One region of the Streptomyces sp. NPDC040545 genome, then DNA from elsewhere that is predicted to be linked to it. Evidence: riboswitches for the same ligand, from Rfam matches in the RefSeq annotation. Region 1 holds a riboswitch; the other holds the start of a gene.
What was found. A riboswitch is a leader RNA that binds a small molecule or an ion and turns the genes downstream of it on or off. The one in region 1 is predicted to bind S-adenosylmethionine.

Region 1 (9,513 bases):
GACGGCCTACTTCCGGCGCTGGGGCGTGGTCCCGGACGAGCTCTTCACGGGCAGTCCCCGCGCCTGGCTGACCCCGCTGACCGCGCTGTTCGTCCACGGCAGCTGGCTGCACCTGCTCGGGAACATGCTCTTCCTGTTCGTTTTCGGGGCGATGGCGGAGGAACGGATGGGCCGCCCGGCGTTCCTCGTCTTCTACCTCTGCACGGGGTACCTGGCGATGGCGGCGTACGCGGCGGCCAACGCGGGCTCCCCGCAGACACTGGTCGGGGCCTCCGGAGCCATCTCGGCCGTGCTGGGCGCCTTCCTCTTCCTGCTCCCGCGCGCGAGGGTGACGAGCCTGTTCCCGTTCCTCTTCTTCCTGCCGCTGCGGTTCCCGGCGTGGATCGTGCTGCTGTTCTGGTTCGCCCTCCAGTGGGTGGCGGCGCAGCGGGCCGGCAGCGGGCCGGGAGTCGCCTATCTGGCCCATCTGGTGGGCTTCTCGGTCGGGTTCTTCTACGCGTGGGTCCGCTATCGGGGTACGACTAGAGTGAGACGACCAGCGACGGCCACCGAGGGAGACAGCCAGCCGTGATCACCGCGATCGTGCTCATCAAGACCAGCGTGGACCGGATCCCCGAGATCGCCGAGTCCATCGCCGCCCTCGAGAACGTCAGCGAGGTCTACTCCGTCACGGGGACGTACGACCTGATCGCGCTGGTCCGCGTGGCCCGTCACGAGAACCTGGCGGACATCATCCCCGGCCGCATCAGCAAGATCCCGGGCGTCGAGGCGACGGACACCCACGTGGCCTTCCGCACGTACTCCCAGCACGACCTGGAGGCGGCGTTCGCGATCGGCCTGGACGCGTAACGCCTCCGGCGCGGTCTGCGGTACGGCCCGGGCCGCGCCCTGCCCCTCGGCTGCGCGGCCGGATCCACGCCGGGCGCGGGCCGTGCGCCGGGCGCGGGCCGTGCGCCGGGCGCGGGCGGTGTGTTCGGATCGGGCGGTGTGCCGGGCGCTGCCCGGACCCGCGCCTCAATCGCCGGCGGGGCTGGATGTGGCGGGCCTGTCGGCAGGGGGCGGGGTGGGGTGCCGGGGCGGGGTGTCTCCTCGGCTCGGCGCGTGCGGGCGTGTCTCGGCCGTACCCGGTGGTTGCGCGCTCGTCCTGCGGGGACACCCCGCCCCGTCCCCCCACCCCTCAGGCTGTCGAAGCCCACAGGGGGATGGGAGCCGGGCTGTCGGAGCCCTGCCGTGGGGCGGGGACACGCAGGAGGGTCCCCGCAGGACGAGGCGCGACCACGGCCGTCTGGCCGGGACGAGCCCGAATGCGCCGAGCCGAGGAGACCCTCGTGCGGGGCACCGCCCCACCCTTTGAAGCCCCGCCGGCGATTGAGGCGACCGCCCCCGCAGGGGCAGCCCACGCCGTGAACCGCCGAGCCGACCGCAGGGCACCCCGCAGGGGACCGGGCGCCGCCCCGGCCGGCAAGGGCAGAGCCGTATCGCACACCGCCGAGCGGACCGCAGGTCACACGGCGGGTACGCAGCGGCCTTCCTCCGTGCGGTACTGCCACTTGGCTCCCGAGGTGACCAGTTCCTTCACCGCGCCGACGAAGCGGTCGACGTGCTCGTCCGGGGTCCCGGCGCCGAAGCTGACGCGGATCGCGTTCAGCGAGCGCTCCCCCGGCGCCGCCTCGGGGGCTCCGCATTCGCCCTGGGCCTGCGGCTCGCTGCCCAGCAGGGTGCGGACCAGCGGGTGGGCGCAGAACAGGCCGTCGCGGACGCCGATCCCGTACTCGGCGGACAGTGCGGCGGCGAAGTGGGAGCTGTTCCAGCCGTCCACGACGAAGGAGATCACGCCGACCCGCGGGGCGTCGTCGCCGAAGAGGGAGAGGATCCGGACCGCCGGGACCTCCGCCAGGCCGCTGCGGACCTTCGCGATGAGGTACTGCTCGCGGGCGACGAGGTTCTCGAAGCCGGCCTCGGTCAGGGCCTTGCAGGCCGAGGCGATGGAGTAGACGCCGATGACGTTCGGAGAGCCGGCCTCGTGGCGGGCCGCGGTGGTGTGCCACTCGACGTCCACGCCGCCGTCCGCACGCCGGGCCACCTTGCGGGAGGCCCCGCCGCCGGCCAGGTACGGCTGCGCTTCCTGCAGCCAGTCCGCGCGTCCGGCGAGCACGCCCGAGCCGAAGGGCGCGTAGAGCTTGTGCCCGGAGAAGGCGACCCAGTCGACGTCCAGCTCCTGCACGGAGACCGGGTGGTGCGGGGCCAGTTGGGCGGCGTCCAGCACGATGCGCGCGCCGTGGGCGTGCGCGGCGGCGGCGAGTTCCCTGACCGGCCACAGCTCGCCGGTGACGTTGGAGGCGCCGGTCACGCAGACCAGGGCGGGGCCGTACGGGTCGCGGTCGGCCAGCGCCCGCTCCAAGGTGGCGACGGCCTCGGCCGGGGTGCGCGGCGCGTTGAGGTAGGTGACCTGTGCGTTCGTCCAGGGCAGCAGGGAGGCGTGGTGCTCGGTCTCGAAGACGAACACCTGGCAGTCGGCGGGGAGTACGGCGGCGAGCAGGTTCAGCGAGTCGGTGGTGGACCGGGTGAAGACGACCTGGTCGGTGGGGCGGCAGTCGAGGAACTCGGCGACGGTGACCCGGCTCTGCTCGAAGAGGTCGGTGGAGAGCTGCGAGAGGTATCCGGCGCCGCGGTGCACGCTGCCGTAGTACGGGGCGTACGCGGCCACGTCGTCCCAGACCCGCTGCAGGGCGGGGGCGCTGGCCGCGTAGTCGAGGGCCGCGTAGGTGACCTCGCCGCCGGTGACGAGGGGGACGGTGACGTCGCGGCCGAGGACGGCGAGCGGCTCGGCACAGGCGGGGTCGGCGGTGGCTGCGGTGGTGGCGACGGCGGCGTTCAGGGTTGCGGACATGGCGGTATCTCCCGGCAGGCAGGGCTGAATGGCTTCGGTGTGCCCGTACGCGGGTACGGCGCTGCGGCCGTCCGGGGTACGGGAGAGTCCTCGGTCCGCGCTGGGCGGGGGGGTACACGGAAGTGACCCTGGTCCGAGGGGTGAAGTAGGGGCGGAGTCGCCCTATCGCATTCGCTTGCTCACGGAAAAAGCTCCTCGAGAAGACCAGGACCCCTGGTGTCGAGGGATCCGCGCTTGCCGTAGGCCTTGCTGCCTACGACCTGGTCATCACCCGGGGCACCCCGCCACGGAAGGAGGGTTGCCGGACAGCAAGCCGGGGCCTAAACGCTGTCACTCGTGACCTGGTCAGCATCCTGCCACAAGATCGCCCGAACGCAAGACCCCGGTCCGAATGGCGGACCGGGGCCGTTGCTTTTCACGCCGTTCTCACACGGCTACGCGTTGCTGGCCGTCACCCAGCGCTCCAGGGCGGCCCGCGCCGCCCCCGAGTCGATGGACTGCGCCGCACGGGCGATACCGGCCGTGATCTGCTCCTCCAGGCTGCCGGGGCCCGGGTCGAGGGCCACCAGGGCCGCCGCCGAGTTCAGCAGCACGGCGTCGCGGACCGGTCCGGTCTCGCCGGCCAGCAGGCGGCGGGCCACGTCCGCGTTGTACGAGGGGTCCCCGCCGGCCAGGGCGGAGACGTCGACCAGGGAGATGCCCACGTCACGGGGGTCGAAGGCGCGCTCGGAGACCTTGCCGTCGCGAACCCACCAGATGCGCGAGGTCGACGTCGTGGTCAGTTCGTCCAGGCCGTCGTCGCCGCGGAAGACCAGCGCGGAGGAGCCCCGCTCGGCGAGCACGCCCGCGATGATCGGGGCCATCCGGGGATCGGCCACGCCGGTCGCCTGGGCGCGCACCCGGGCCGGGTTGGTCAGCGGGCCCAGCGCGTTGAAGAAGGTCCGGATGCCCAGTTCCTTGCGGGCCGCGGCCACATGGCGCAGTGCCGGGTGGAACTTCACGGCGAAGCAGAAGGTGATGCCGGCTTCCTCGGCGACCTCCACGACCCGCTCGCGGCTCAGCTGGAGGTTGACGCCGAGCTTTTCCAGGACGTCCGAGGAGCCGCTCGCGGAGGACGCGGCCCGGTTGCCGTGCTTGACGACCTTGGCGCCGGTACCGGCCACCACGACCGCCGACATCGTGGAGATGTTCACCGTTTTGGCCCCGTCGCCGCCGGTGCCGACGATGTCCACCGTGCGGCCCGGCACCTCGATCAGGTTGGCGTGCGCGTACATCGCCCGTACGAGGCCGTTGATCTCCTCGACCGTCTCCCCCTTGGCCCGCAGCGCGACCGTGAAGCCGGCGATCTGGGCGTCGGTGGCCTCCCCCCGCATGATCCGGTCCATGGCCCAGGCGGTGTCCTCCGCGCGCAGGTCCTGGCCGGTCAGCAGAGCGTCGAGAACGCCCGGCCAGCCACGGGCCGCCACGCTGTCGCCGCCTGCCGGGGTCGCAACGTTCATGGTCCGCTCCTGCTGTCGGTGGGCCGTCCTCATTTTCCGGCGCCCACGTCTGATCGGTCAGGGTTCAGCCTATCCAGCCCCGGTTACGGCAAAGAGCCCCGTCCAGACACTGGACGGGGCTCTCGCCGTGGCGACACCAGGACTGACCGAAATCAGTCCCTCATGCGTTCATACGGGGATCAGTGGTGGCCGTGGCCGGACTGGATCTCCTTGTATTCCTCCACCGTGGGCTTCGGAATCTGGTTGTTCTCGCCGTAGAGGCCCTGGCTGAGCTTCGCGCGCAGCTTCTCGGTGGCCTTCACCTTGCGCTCGACACCGTTCTCGTCGACCGTCGGGCCGATCTCGATCGGCTTGTACTGCTCGTGCGCGGTGAGCTTGTGCAGCTGGCCCGCCGGGAGCGGCTCGTGGACCTCGACGAACTCACCGTGCGGCAGACGCTTGATGATGCCGGTCTCGCGACCGTGCAGCACCTTGTCGTGGTCCCGGCGCTGGAGGCCGAGGCAGATCCGCTTGGTGGCGATGAAGGCGAGGACCGGGACGACGAAGAAGCCGATCCGGACGAACCAGGTGATCGAGTTGATCGACAGGTGGAAGTACTGGGCGAACATGTCGTTGCCGCCGCCGATGAGGAGCACGATGTACTCCGCGATCCAGGCGACACCGAAGGCCGTACGGGTCGGGACGTTGCGCGGGCGGTCCAGGATGTGGTGCTCGCGCTTGTCCCCGGTGACCCAGGACTCGATGAACGGCCAGACGGCGATCGCGCCGAGCACCAGCGGGAAGAGCAGCAGCGGGATGAACACACCCAGGACGAGCGTGTGGCCCCACAGGTTGATCTCCCAGCCGGGCATGGCTCGGATCAGGCCTTCCGGCATACCCATGTACCAGTCGGGCTGCGCACCGGTGGACACGTGGTCCGGGCGGTACGGGCCGAGCGCCCAGATCGGGTTGATCGTGGCGATGGCCGCGACGGCCGAGATGACACCGAAGACCAGGAAGAAGAAGCCTCCGGCCTTGGCCATGTAGACCGGCAGCAGCGGCATGCCGACGACGTTGTCGTTCGTCTTGCCGGGACCCGCGAACTGGGTGTGCTTGTGGTAGAAGACCAGGATCAGGTGGGCCACGAGCAGGCCCATCATGATGCCGGGCAGCAGCAGGATGTGCACCGAGTAGAACCGCGCGACGAAGTCGCCGCCCGGGAACTCCCCGCCGAACAGGAACATCGACAGGTAGGTGCCGACGACCGGGACGGACAGGATGGCGCCCTGCATGAAGCGGACACCGGTACCCGAGAGCAGGTCGTCCGGCAGCGAGTAACCGGTGAATCCGGTGAACATGCCGAGGACCAGCAGCAGGAAGCCGAAGATCCAGTTGACCTCGCGGGGCTTGCGGAACGCGCCGGTGAAGAAGACGCGCATCATGTGCACGACCATGGCCGCGACGAAGATCAGCGCTGCCCAGTGGTGGATCTGACGGATCAGCAGGCCACCGCGGACGTCGAAGCTGATGTCCAGCGTCGAGGCGAAGGCCTCGGACATCATGACGCCCTGCATCGGCACGTACGAGCCGTGGTACACGACCTCGTTCATGCTCGGGTGGAAGAACAGCGTCAGGTACACACCCGTGAGGATGATGATGATGAAGCTGTAGAGGCAGATCTCACCCAGCATGAAGGACCAGTGGTCCGGGAAGATCTTGCGCATGTTGGCCTTGGCCAGGCCGTAGATACCCAGGCGGCCGTCCGCCCAGTCCGCTACTCGCTCGCCGGCCGGCGCTTTGCGCTCGTTGTTGTCGCTGGTGCTCATCCGCGCTCCCAGAATGCAGGACCGACGGGCTCTTCGAAGTCGCCGAGCGCTTCGAGGAAGCCTTCGTCATTCACGCCGATCCGCAGCTGCGGAAGCGCGTGACCGGCCGGGCCGAAGATGACACGGGCGCCGTCGGAGAGGTCGAAGGTGGACTGGTGGCACGGGCAGAGCACGTGGTGCGTCTGCTGCTCGTACAGGCTGATCGGGCAGCCGACGTGGGTGCAGATCTTGGAGTAGGCCACGATCCCGTCGTGGGACCACTCCAGTTCCCTCTTGTCCTTGATGTCGTCCGGCTGGATACGGACGATCATCAGGGCGGCCTTGGCGATCTGGACCTGGAAGTCGTGCTGCTCCTCCTCCAGGCCTTCCGGCCTGGCGAAGGTCAGCGACCCGACGAGCACGTCCTCGGGACGCAGCGGCTCGTTCGTGTTGTCGTTGATGAGCAGCTTGCCCTTGGCCCACAGGGTCTTGCGCAGCTTGTCCTCGGGCAGCGGGCCCAGGTCGCGCAGCAGCATCACGCCGGCGAGCGGCACCATGGCCATCGCGCCCAGCAGCGTGTTGCGGATCAGGGGCCGGCGGCCGATGCCGGACTCGTTCGCGCCGTCGGCGAAGTCCTGCAGGACCTGCGCCTTGACCTCCGGCGGAGCGGCGATCTCGTGGCGCTCGGCGGCGACCTCGACGTCGGACATCAGGGTGCGGGCCCAGTGGACCGCGCCCGCGCCGATGCAGAAGAGGGCCACGCCCAGGGTCAGACCCAGGGAGAAGTTGAGCGCGCTGACCTTCCCGATGGGGAAGATGTAGACGATCTTGTCGACCGGGAAGATCACGTAGGACGCGATGAAGCCGATCGTCGCCAGCATCGACAGGATGAAGAGCATCGCGACGGTGCGCTCGGAGCGCTTCGCCGCCCGCTCGTCGATGTCCTGGATGCGGGGCTTGTGGACCGGCAGGCCCGGGTCGGCGAACGGGTCGTCCGCGACCGCTACGCCACCGTGGTGGGCGTCGCCCTGCTCGCTCGGCAGGTGCTTCTCTTCGGGAATCTCTTGGCTACTCATGACTTCTTGGCCTTAGCGGTGTGGGCCGCGACCCAGACGGCGACAGCGATCAGCGCACCCAGGGCGAAGATCCAGCCGAACAGACCCTCGGAGACGGGGCCGAGGCCACCGAGCTTCAGGCCGCCGGGGCTGGTCGACTTCTCGCCGTTGACGTTCTGGAGGTACGCGATGATGTCCTTCTTCTGCTTCTCCGGCATGGTGCTGTCGGGGAAGGAGGGCATGTTCTGCGGGCCGGTCTGCATGGCCTCGTAGATGTGCTTCGGCGAGACACCCTCAAGGTTGGGGGCGTACTTGCCGTTCGTCAGCGCGCCGCCTTCGCCGGTGAAGTTGTGGCACTGCGCGCAGTTGTTGCGGAAGAGCTCACCACCGTTGGCGATGTCGGCGCCCGCCGGGTCGTACTGCTTCGCGGTCGGCGCGATCGGACCGGCGCCGAGGGAAGCGATGTACGCGGCCAGCTGGTCGATCTGCGCCTGGTCGTAGATGACGGGCTTCTTCGGCACCTGGGCGCCGGGCTGCTGGGCCGGCATGCGGCCCGTGCTCACCTGGAAGTCGACGGCCGCGGAGCCGACGCCTACCAGGCTCGGGCCGTCAGAGGAACCCTGACCGCCGGTTCCGTGGCAGCTTGCGCAACCCACGGCGTAGAGCTTCTTGCCCTCCTCGATGGCGAGGGACTGGGCGGTTTCATCGGCCTGCGCCTTGCCCGCGGGGGCGAAGGCGGCGTACAGCCCCCCAGTGGCCGCCAGCGCGAGGAGTAGAACGACGACCGCCGCCAGCGGATGGCGTCGTCGTGCGGAGAGCTTTTTCACGGATTACCCCGGTGTCAGGATCTTCTGCGTCGGTGTGTCTGGATGGAGTGCCGGGTCTTGCCCGGTGACGTGTTCGCTACTTGATCAGGTAGATCGTCGCGAAGAGGCCGATCCAGACGACGTCGACGAAGTGCCAGTAGTAGGACACGACGATGGCCGACGTGGCCTGTTCGTGGGTGAACCTCTTGGCCGCGTACGTCCGGCCGAGGACCAGCAGGAAGGCGATGAGACCGCCCGTCACGTGCAGACCGTGGAAGCCGGTGGTCAGGTAGAACACCGAGCCGTAGGGGTCCGACGAGAGGGACAGGCCCTCATGCTTGACCAGCTCGGTGTACTCGAACACCTGGCCGCCAATGAAGATCGCACCCATGACGAACGTGATGATGAACCACGTCCGGAGCTTCTTCACGTCACCGCGCTCGGCGGCGAATACGCCGAGCTGGCAGGTGAGCGAGGAAAGCACCAGGATCGTCGTGTTCGTCGCCGAGAAGGGAAGATTCAGGGCCTCGGCCTGTTTCGTCCAGAACTCGGGACCCATCACGGATCGCAGGGTGAAGTACATCGCGAAGAGGGCCGCGAAGAACATCAGCTCGGAACTCAACCAGATGATGGTTCCGACGCTGACGAGGTTCGGCCGGTTGACCGTCGGGTGCGCGTGCCCGGTATCTACTGTCGTTGCTGTCGCCACGACCGACATTATGTCGGTCGCTTATCCCGCCCTCACCCCGGGGGGTGCCGTTCGGAGTGTCAGGGGCGTGTGCAAGGCCCGAACGGCCCATCAGATGAGCCCTGCGCGCCGTCACCTGCGACATGTTCGAACCGATGTTGACGGCGGACCGGGAGGAGTAGCATCCCGCGCAACATCAACGTGATTCACGGCCACGTGGAGGAACGAAATGCGGGCGACTGCGCGGGTTCTGGTCTACAGCGACGACGCGGGCACCCGGGAGCAGGTGCGGCTGGCGGCAGGACGCAGGCCCGCCGCGGACCTGCCGCCGGTGGAGTTCCTGGAGTGCGCCACGCTGCCGGCGGTGCTGACGGAGCTGGACGCGGGCGGAATCGACGCGTGCGTGCTGGACGGCGAGGCGGTTCCGGCCGGGGGCATGGGTGTGTGCCGGCAGATCAAGGACGAGATCTTCCGGTGTCCGCCGGTGCTGCTGCTGATGGGGCGCCCCCAGGACGCCTGGCTGGCCACGTGGAGCCGCGCGGACGCCGCCGTGACCCTTCCGGTGGACCCGGTGCAGTTCGCGGACACCCTGGCGGGCCTCCTGAGGACCCGTCTGTCCCTGGACGCCTGATCCGCCCCACGGGCCCCGCGTGGGCCCGCGTGTGCCCGTGTGTGCCCCGCAGGGGCCCGTACGGGTGAATGAGCCGGGATTCTCCCCCCGGACGGCGTCCGGGGGGAGAGAACGGCCCGGGGTCACCTAGGCCGTGTCCGCAAAGTCCCGCCTGCCCCGC
Region 2 (9,513 bases), on a different contig from region 1:
GACCTTCTCCAGGAGCGGCAGCAGGTCCTTGACCGAGCCGATCTTGGAGTTGACGATCAGGATGTACGGGTCGTCGAGGGACGACTCCATGCGCTCCATGTCGGTGGCGAAGTACGCCGAGATGTAGCCCTTGTCGAAGCGCATACCCTCGGTGAGCTCCAGCTCCAGACCGAAGGTCTGGGACTCCTCGACGGTGATGACGCCTTCCTTGCCGACCTTGTCCATGGCCTCGGCGATGAGCTCGCCGATCTGGGTGTCGGCGGCGGAGATGGAGGCCGTGGAAGCGATCTGCTCCTTGGTCTCGACGTCCTTGGCCTGGGCGAGCAGGGCGGCGGAGACGGCCTCGACGGCCTTCTCGATACCACGCTTGAGGGCCATCGGGTTGGCACCGGCGGCCACGTTGCGCAGACCCTCGCGGACGAGCGCCTGGGCCAGCACGGTGGCGGTGGTCGTACCGTCGCCGGCGACGTCGTCCGTCTTCTTGGCGACTTCCTTGACCAGCTCGGCGCCGATCTTCTCGTACGGGTCCTCGAGCTCGATCTCCTTGGCGATGGAGACACCATCGTTGGTGATCGTGGGGGCGCCCCACTTCTTCTCAAGGACGACGTTGCGACCCTTGGGGCCAAGGGTGACCTTGACGGCGTCGGCGAGCTGGTTCATCCCACGCTCGAGGCCGCGGCGGGCCTCCTCGTCGAACGCAATGATCTTGGCCATCTGAAGTGGTCCTCCCGGACAGCGGTGGATTGCTCCCAGGACCGCGCCCGCGCCCGCGACGGACGGCCTGCGTGCCCGGCGGTTCCTTCCCGCCGGACCCTGCGGGCCTCACCGACCCGGTCCTCGTTTCAGTAGCACTCTCACGTGGAGAGTGCTAACGCCAATGATTAGCACTCGACCCCTCCGAGTGCAAGCGGCTTCGCGCATCGCCCCGCTACTACCGGGCACACGGACGAGGGGCCCCCATCCCGTGTCCAGGATGTGGGCCCCTCGTGGTGTTCCAGGTCTTCGCTGAAGACTGTGCGTCGGTGGTCGATCGCGCCAGGACTAGCCGAGTGCGAGTTTGACCATGTCCGCCTGCGGACCCTTCTGGCCCTGCGAGATCTCGAACTCGACCCGCTGACCCTCTTCAAGGGTGCGGTACCCGTCCATCTGGATGGCGCTGTAGTGGACGAACACATCCGCACCACCGTCGACCGCGATGAAGCCGTAGCCCTTCTCCGCGTTGAACCACTTGACGGTGCCCTGAGCCATGCCTAACTCCCCTATTACTGGCCCTTGCGCAGGAACGCACTTCACGATCCCGGGTCAGAACTTGCGTCGGAACGCGTCGACCGAGGCTGAATGTATCTGCGCGGATGCTGTCTGCAACAGGTCAATCCGATGAGAATTCTGGACACCGAGAAACATTGAAATAGAGTGAAAATTTGCCATACTCCCGGGCAACTCGGGCCTGACATATCTCGCCAAAGCCCCATACCGCACTCGCATGTTGGCCCGATGTCGACCCTTGCGCGGCCCGTTCATATGCAGGGGGCAAGAACAGCGGAGGGGACTTCCCCAACCCTACCGCGCCCAATCAAGCAGAATTGCCCCCTCCGCTTTTGCGGAGGGGGCAATTTCGGTTTGCGCGTGTCACCTGGGCGGTGACGGGGATGCGGCCGGGGAGACCCGGGGAATCAGCAGCCGCCGGCGACGGCCGGGATGATCGAAACGCCGGCGCCGTCGGGCGTCGCCGCCTGCAGCCCGCCCTCGAAGCGCACGTCGTCGTCGTTGACGTAGACGTTCACGAAACGGCGCAGCTTGCCCTGGTCGTCCAGGACGCGCGCGGCGATGCCCGGGTGGTTCTTCTCCAGGGACTCGATGACCTCGGCGAGGGTCGCGCCCTCCGCCGGGACCTCGGCGACGCCGCCGGTGTAGGTGCGCAGGATGGTGGGGATGCGGACGTTGACGCTCATGGCGCTACTGCCTTTCCGGGAGTACGTGGAGGGTGGTCAGGCCAGGCCGGCGGCGCGGAAGGCGTCCAGGCTCGGGCGGATGGTGGCGGTCTGCCCGCTGTCCGCGGCCACCGCCTCCAGGGTCTTGAGGCCGTCACCGGTGTTGAGGACGACGGTGGTCAGCGTCGGGTCGAGCTGACCGTTGTCGATGAGCTTCTTCGTCACGCCGACGGTCACACCGCCCGCGGTCTCGGCGAAGATGCCCTCGGTCTGCGCGAGGATCTTGATGGCCTCGACGACCTGCTCGTCGGTGACGTCCTCGACGAAACCGCCGGTGCGGCGGGCGATGTCCAGGACGTACGGGCCGTCCGCCGGGTTGCCGATGGCCAGCGACTTGGCGATGGTGTTCGGCTTCTGCGGGCGGACCACGTCGTGACCGGCCTTGAAGGCGGTGGACACCGGGGAGCAGCCCTCGGCCTGGGCGCCGAAGATCTTGTACGGCTTGTCCTCGACGAGGCCGAGCTTGATGAGCTCCTGCAGACCCTTGTCGATCTTCGTCAGCTGCGAGCCGGACGCGATCGGGATCACGATCTGGTCGGGCAGCTGCCAGCCGAGCTGCTCGCAGATCTCGTACGCGAGCGTCTTGGAGCCCTCGCCGTAGTACGGACGCAGGTTGACGTTGACGAAGCCCCAGCCCTCGCCCAGCGGGTCGCCGATGAGCTCGGAGCAGAAACGGTTGACGTCGTCGTAGTTGCCCTCGATGCCGACAAGGTCGCCGCCGTACACACCGGCCATGACGACCTTGCCCTGCTCCAGGTCGTGCGGGATGAACACGCAGGAACGGAAGCCGGCCCGGGCGGCCGCGGCGCCGACGGCGCCGGCCAGGTTGCCGGTCGAGGAGCAGGACAGGGTGGTGAAGCCGAAGGCGCGGGCGGCCTCGACGGCGATGGCCACGACGCGGTCCTTGAAGGAGTGCGTCGGGTTGCCGGAGTCGTCCTTGACGTAGAGCTTGCCGGTGATGCCCAGTTCCTTGGCCAGGTTGGCCGCGTCCACGAGCTTGGTGAAGCCGGGGTTCAGGCTGGGCTTGGAGGCCACGTCCGCGGGGACGGGCAGCAGCGGCGCGTAGCGCCAGATGTTGTTCGGGCCGGCCTCGATCGCGGCGCGCAGGGCCTCGACGTCTTCAGATGAACCAGTGCCGGTCGGGAGGTCGTAGGCGACTTCCAGCGGTCCGAAGCACTCGGCGCACGCGAAGATGGGGCCGAGGTCGAAGCGGGTACCGCACTCGCGACAGGAAAGGCCGGTGGCAGGTCCGAGATCAACAGAGGTGGCGACAGTCTGTGCAGCCATGATGGCGAGGCCCTTTCTCCTCATCTTCCCCATGGCGCACTTCGCCATGAGACGGAATTGGCACCTTCCCTAGCCGGGGACCTCGCTGACGAGCGCTGACGCGCGATCGCGAGAACCGACTGGAGGGTTGCCGGGGCTTCAACGGGCCGTGTCCCTCTGCCCCTCTGGATGAGCGGTATGGCACCGGCACACGCGCTCTGTGGCGCGCCGGTGCGTTTGTACGCGGGGACCCCCGGCATGCGGTGGTCCTTCGCGTTGTTCAAGACTGTAACCGAAGGCCCGGGCGGTTGAGACAGCCGTCCGAACCGCGAGATGGATCACATAAGGGCGAATATCGCCGACACGCAGGGAGTGCTGAGGGTGCTGGAAGAGGTGGAGCGATGGCTGGCCGACCGCTCCTGGTCCGCCGCCGACCGACCGCTCGACCAGCTGCTCGACCGGAAACGGGCGGCCGGGACCACGGTCAGCGTGGTGCTGCCCGCGCTGGACGAGGAGGCGACGGTCGGCGCGATCGTCGAGACCGTCCGGCGTGAGCTGATCGAGGGACTGCCCGTCCCCCTGGTCGACGAGCTGGTCGTCATCGACTCCGGCTCCGCCGACCGGACCGCGGAGGTCGCGGCGAAGGCCGGGGCCCGGGTGGTGCACCGCGACGAGATCCTGCCCCGCCTCCCGGCGCTGCCCGGCAAGGGCGAGGTGCTGTGGCGCTCGCTGCTGGCCACCGGTGGGGACATCGTCTGCTTCGTCGACGCCGACCTGCGGGACTTCTCCGCCACCTTCGTCTCCGGCATCGTCGGACCGCTGCTGACCGACCCCGGCGTGCAGTTCGTCAAGGCGATGTACGACCGGCCGCTCGGGGACACCCCGGGCCAGGGCGGCCGGGTCACCGAGCTGGTCGCCCGCCCGCTCCTGAACCTCCACTGGCCGCAGCTGGCCGGCTTCGTGCAGCCGCTCGGCGGCGAGTACGCCGTACGCCGCTCGCTGCTGGAACGGCTGCCGTTCCCCGTCGGGTACGGCGTCGAGCTGGGCCTGCTGGTCGACGCGCTGCACACGGTCGGGCTGGACGCTCTGGCCCAGGTGGACGTGGGCGTACGGGTCCACCGCCACCAGGACGGGCAGGCGCTGGGCCGGATGGCCGCGGCGATCTACCGCACCGCCCAGGTACGGCTCTCGCGCGGGCACCTCGTGCGGCCGGAGCTCACGCAGTTCGAGCGCGGGCCGGAGGGCTTCGTACCGCGGACGCATCCGGTGGACACGGAGGAGCGGCCGCCGATGGCGGGCGTCAAGGAGTACGCGCTGCGCCGCGTGGCGTGAGGGAACGTACGGTTTGAGCGGGCCCGGGCCGGGCTAGGTTGGCCGCATGGCTTCCCAGGTGCTCGTCGCAGCGAACCGCGGCCCCCTCTCCTACGCCCTCGCCGAGGACGGGACGCTCAGCGCCCGGCGCGGCGGGGGCGGTCTCGTCTCCGGCCTCTCCACGGCCCTCGCGGAGCAGCCGGGGGCGCTGTGGATCTGCGCGGCGCTGTCGGACGCGGACCGGGAGGCGGTCCGCCGGGGCGTGGCCGAACCAGGCGTCCGGATGCTGGACATCGATCCCACGATGTACGACGACGCGTACAACGGCATCGCCAACTCTGTGCTGTGGTTCACGCACCACCACCTGTACGACATCCCGCGCGAGCCGGTCTTCGACGCCGGGTTCCGGCGGCAGTGGGAGTCGTACGAGCGCTACAACCACGCGTTCGCCGAGGCCCTGGCCGAGGAGGCCGCCGAGGGCGCGCGAGTGCTGGTCCAGGACTACCACCTGGCCCTGGTGCCCGGACTGCTGCGGGTGCTCCGCCCCGACCTGCGGATCGCGCACTTCACGCACACCCCGTGGGCCGCGCCCGGCTATCTCGCCATGCTGCCGGACACGGTCCGCGAGACCCTGCTGTGGGGCATGCTCGGCGCGGACGTGCTCGGCTTCCACACCGAGGCGTGGGCGGCCGAGTTCCTGGGCTCGGCGCAGCTGGACGACGCGTGGGGGCGGTCCGAGGTGCGCGACGGCTCGGTGGTGGAGCACCGCCGGTACACGGTGTGGCCCACCCGCACCACGCACGTGCGCGCGTACCCGCTGGGCGTGGACGGGGACGAGCTGCGGGCGCTGGCGCACCGGCCGGAGGTGGACGCGAAGCTGGCGGAGCTGCGGGCGGAGGTCGACGGCCTGCGGACGATCCTCCGCGTGGACCGCACGGAGCTGTCGAAAAACATCCTGCGCGGCCTGCTGGCGTACCGGGAACTGCTGACCACGCGCCCGCAGTGGCGGGGCCGGGTGGTCCACCTGGCGTCGGCGTACCCGTCGCGGCAGGACCTGGCGGTGTACCGGAACTACACGGCCGCGGTGGCGGAGCTGGCGGCGGAGATCAACGCGGAGTTCGGTACGGAGGACTGGCAGCCGGTGCTGGTGTCGGTGAAGGACGACTTCGCACGCTCGCTGGCGGCGTACCGGCTGGCGGACGTGGCGCTGGTGAACCCGGTGCGGGACGGGATGAACCTGGTGGCGAAGGAGATCCCGGTGGTGTCGGAAGCGGGGTGCGTGCTGGTGCTGTCCACCGGGGCGGGGGCGTACGAGGAGCTCCGCCAGGACGCGCTGACGGTGAACCCGTACGACGTGACGGCGACGGCGGACGCGCTGCACGCTGCGCTGGCCATGCCGGTGGGTGAGCGCGCGGAACGCACCAAACGCCTCGCGGCGGCGGCGACGTCCCTCCCCCCGACCCAGTGGTTCACAGCCCAGCTCTCGGACCTCGGCCCATCCAGCCCCGCCGGCGTTTGAGGCGCGGGGGTCCGGGGCTGGCCCCCGGTAGCGGCGCCGTTGCCGGGGCTCCGCCCCGGACCCCGCTCCTCAAACGCCGGAGAGGCTGAAATTCAACTGCGGATGGCCTCGGCCAGGGCGGCCAGGAAGGCCGCGACCGTGCCCGGGCTCGGGAGGACGAGGTCGGCGCGGGCGGCGAGCTCGGGGACCTCGGCGGAGCCACTGCACACCAGCAGCCCCGGCAGGCCCTCGGCCCGGCGCTTCTCGACCGCCGAGTACGCCGCCAGGTCACCCAGGTCGTCGCCCGCGTACAGCACCGCCTCCGCGCCCCGCTCCGCCAGGAACTCGGTCAGGGCGACGCCCTTGTCCATGCCGGGCGGCCTCAGCTCCAGCACCGCCCGCCCCGGCTCGACCATCAGCCCGTGCCGCGCCGCGAGCTCCGCCAGCGGCTCCCGCAGCGCCGCGAAGGCCGCCGCCGGGTCCTCCGCCCGCCTGGTGTGCACGGCCAGCGCCCGGCCCTTCTCCTCGATCCAGGTGCCGCGCCAGGCCCCGATGGAGTCCAGGAACCCCGGCAGCTCCGCCCGGACCGCCGCCACCCCGGGGTGTTCGGCGGGCGCGTGGACGATGCCGGTGACGGCGTCCCACCGTTCGGCTCCGTAGTGGCCGAGGACGACCAGGTGCTGCAGGCCGGGGACTCCGGCGAAGCCCCCGTAGCGGACGGCGACGCCCGCCGGCCGTCCGGTGATCACCGCTACCGAGTCGACCTCGGGGGCGAGCACGGACAGGGCCGGGACGGCTCCGGGGTGGGCTCGGGCCTGGTCCGGGTCCGGGACGATGTCGGCGAGGGTGCCGTCGAAGTCCAGGGCGACCACGGACCGGCGGGGTGCGCGCAGCAGCGCCGCGAGTCCCTCGCGTCCGGCTGCGGTGACGGGCATCGGCAGATCGTGCGGATGACTCCCCATACGCACGACCCTAACGGCCGGGCGGTGCCACGGCTACGGCTATCGCCGGGCTCGCTGGGCTTCGCGGATCCTGCGCAGCCGGTTCACCGTGCCAGGGGCGTGGGCCAGGGCCCTCGGATCGTCCATCAGTGCGTTGAGCAACTGGTAGTAGCGGACGGGGGTCATCCCCAGCCCTTCCCGTATGGCGCGTTCCTTGGCTCCGGGCCCGGGCCAGGTGCGTCCCTCGTACGCGAGCACCGCGGCCTCCGTGGCCGTCAGCTGCCCCTCGTCCGTCATACCGCCAGATTAACGCCGCGCTCTGACACCCGGCCCGCCGCCACCGGTCAGCGCGGGTCCGCCGCCCGGGCGGCGGTGGCGATCTGCTCCAGCACCTTCGCGGGCTGTCCGCCCGGCTGGACGGTCTTGCCGATGTTCTGCTTGATGTCCTCGCTGACGCCCGCCCAGGACTTCTTGCCGACCGGGTACAGCCGGGAGCTGGGCAGTGCCGTCAGGAAGGGCTTCAGCGGCGCGGCCGAGCCGCTGGTGGCGGCCTGCTTGGCCTGGTAGCCGCTGGTGGTGGCGGGCAGCAGGTCGTACTTCTCGGTGAAGGCCGTCACGTTCTTCGGCTGGTACAGGAAGTCCAGGAACTTGCCGGACTGCTGGCGGTGGCCGTTCTTGAAGGCCATGACCCAGTCCGCGACGCCCATCGCGGGCTGGTCGCTGCCGTCGGACGTGGGCAGCGGCACCATGCCGAACTTCACGCCCTTGGCCGCGGCCTGCTTGAGCAGGGTCGGGTGCCCGTTGAGCATGCCGACCTCGCCCTTGGTGAAGCCCTCGAAGGCGGCCTGGCGGTCCAGCTTGCCGGGCTCCACGGGGCCGGTCAGCCCCTGGCCGACCATCTTGTCCCGCAGGAACTCCAGCGCCTTGACGTTGGGGGCGGAGTCGATGGAGTACGACTCCTCGTTGTCGGTGTAGCCGCCGCCGCCCGCGAGCATCCACATCATCGTCTCGGCCTGCGCCTCTTCGCGGCCCAGGGGCAGCGCGAAGGGGGTGGGGACGCCTGCCGCCTTGAGCTTCTTGGCGGCGGCTTCGAGGTCCGCCCAGTTCTTGGGCTGCCAGCCCTTGGCGTCCTTGCCGATCACACCGGCGTCGGCGAGCAGCTTCTCGTTGTAGAAGAGCAGGCGGGTGCTGGAGACGAAGGGCATGCCGTACTGGACCTGCTTGACCTTGCCGGCGTCCGCGAGCGGCCCGAGGAAGTCGGCCTCGGTCTTCACGGAGAGCAGCTCTTCCGCCGAGTACAGCTTGCCGGCGGCCGCGTAGTCGGAGTAGGCGCCGATCTGGGCTATGTCGGGGGCCTTGCCGGCCTTGACCATCTCGGCGACCTTGGCGTCGACCTCGGACCAGGAGTAGACGCTGACCTCGACCTTGGTGCCGGGGTTGGCCTTCTCGAAGCCCGCGGCGAGGTCCTTCCAGTACGCCTCGGAGGAGTTCTGCGGATTGTCCCCGTAGTCGGCCGCCACGACCCGCAGGGTCACCTCGTTGTCTCCGGTGAGCCCGCCGACGGCTCCGCAGCCCGTCAGCGTCACGGCAGTCAGGCACAGCGCGGCGCCGGACGCGGCCAGGCTCAGGTAACGGCCCTTCACAGTTCTCCATCCACCCCTTCTTGTACGTACGATCCACGTAAGGTCTACACCACTTTGGCGGCTCGTCCACATCGGGCTCCCGACCGGGGTCCTGAATTTGTATGGCCACTCAACAATCCCTCCCAATGGACTAGACCTTTCCCCGCCGAGCACGCGAGACTGTCTCTGTGAAACCCGTGAAACACGTCATCGCCCTCGATGTGGGCGGCACCGGGATGAAGGCCGCCCTCGTCGCAGGCGACGGCACCCTGCTCCACGAAGCGCGCCGGGCCACCGGCCGCGACCGGGGCCCCGACGCCGTCGTCGAGACGATCCAGGACTTCGCCGCCGAGTTGCTCGACACCGGCCGGGAACGCTTCGGACGGCCCGCCTCGGCCGCCGGCGTCGCCGTTCCGGGCATCGTCGACGCCGAGAACGGGATCGCCGTCTACGCGGCGAACCTGGGCTGGCGCGACGTACCGATGCGCGCGCTGCTCAGCGGCCGCCTCGGCGGCATCCCGGTGGCCCTCGGCCACGACGTGCGCACGGGCGGACTCGCCGAGGGCCGCATCGGCGCCGGCCGGGGCGCCGACCGCTTCCTCTTCGTCCCGCTCGGCACCGGCATCGCCGGAGCCATCGGCATCGCCGGCCGCATCGAGGCCGGCGCCCACGGCTACGCGGGCGAGATCGGGCACATCGTGGTGCGCCCGGGCGGCCCCGCCTGCGGCTGCGGCCAGCACGGCTGCCTGGAGACCCTCGCCTCCGCCGCGGCCGTCAGCCGCGCCTGGGCGGCCGCCTCCGGCGACCCGGAGGCCGACGCCGCGGACTGCGCCAAGGCCGTCGCGTCCGGGGACGCGCGCGCCCGGGAGGTCTGGCTGGCCGCC

Region 2: another riboswitch for S-adenosylmethionine. It lies ahead of thrC (threonine synthase); the one in region 1 lies ahead of ACZ573_RS11950 (aminotransferase class V-fold PLP-dependent enzyme).

What each region holds. Positions count from the first base shown of each region.
Region 1 is NZ_JBVIWA010000004.1:324,544-334,056, reverse strand. Features, by position in the region: gene ACZ573_RS11960 (rhomboid family intramembrane serine protease) at 1-571, shown strand, start outside; gene ACZ573_RS11955 (Lrp/AsnC family transcriptional regulator) at 568-849, shown strand; gene ACZ573_RS11950 (aminotransferase class V-fold PLP-dependent enzyme) at 1,505-2,890, opposite strand; SAM riboswitch class IV at 3,116-3,232, opposite strand; gene trpD (anthranilate phosphoribosyltransferase) at 3,325-4,389, opposite strand; gene qcrB (cytochrome bc1 complex cytochrome b subunit) at 4,569-6,194, opposite strand; gene qcrA (cytochrome bc1 complex Rieske iron-sulfur subunit) at 6,191-7,249, opposite strand; gene qcrC (cytochrome bc1 complex diheme cytochrome c subunit) at 7,246-8,055, opposite strand; gene ctaE (aa3-type cytochrome oxidase subunit III) at 8,132-8,752, opposite strand; gene ACZ573_RS11920 (hypothetical protein) at 8,952-9,353, shown strand.
Region 2 is NZ_JBVIWA010000015.1:93,016-102,528, forward strand. Features, by position in the region: gene groL (chaperonin GroEL) at 1-714, opposite strand, end outside; gene ACZ573_RS26225 (cold-shock protein) at 1,042-1,248, opposite strand; gene ACZ573_RS26230 (MoaD/ThiS family protein) at 1,674-1,952, opposite strand; gene thrC (threonine synthase) at 1,989-3,278, opposite strand; SAM riboswitch class I at 3,296-3,453, opposite strand; gene ACZ573_RS26240 (glucosyl-3-phosphoglycerate synthase) at 3,639-4,589, shown strand; gene ACZ573_RS26245 (alpha,alpha-trehalose-phosphate synthase (UDP-forming)) at 4,636-6,087, shown strand; gene otsB (trehalose-phosphatase) at 6,180-7,028, opposite strand; gene ACZ573_RS26255 (DUF3263 domain-containing protein) at 7,068-7,304, opposite strand; gene ACZ573_RS26260 (extracellular solute-binding protein) at 7,352-8,650, opposite strand; gene ACZ573_RS26265 (ROK family protein) at 8,827-9,513, shown strand, end outside.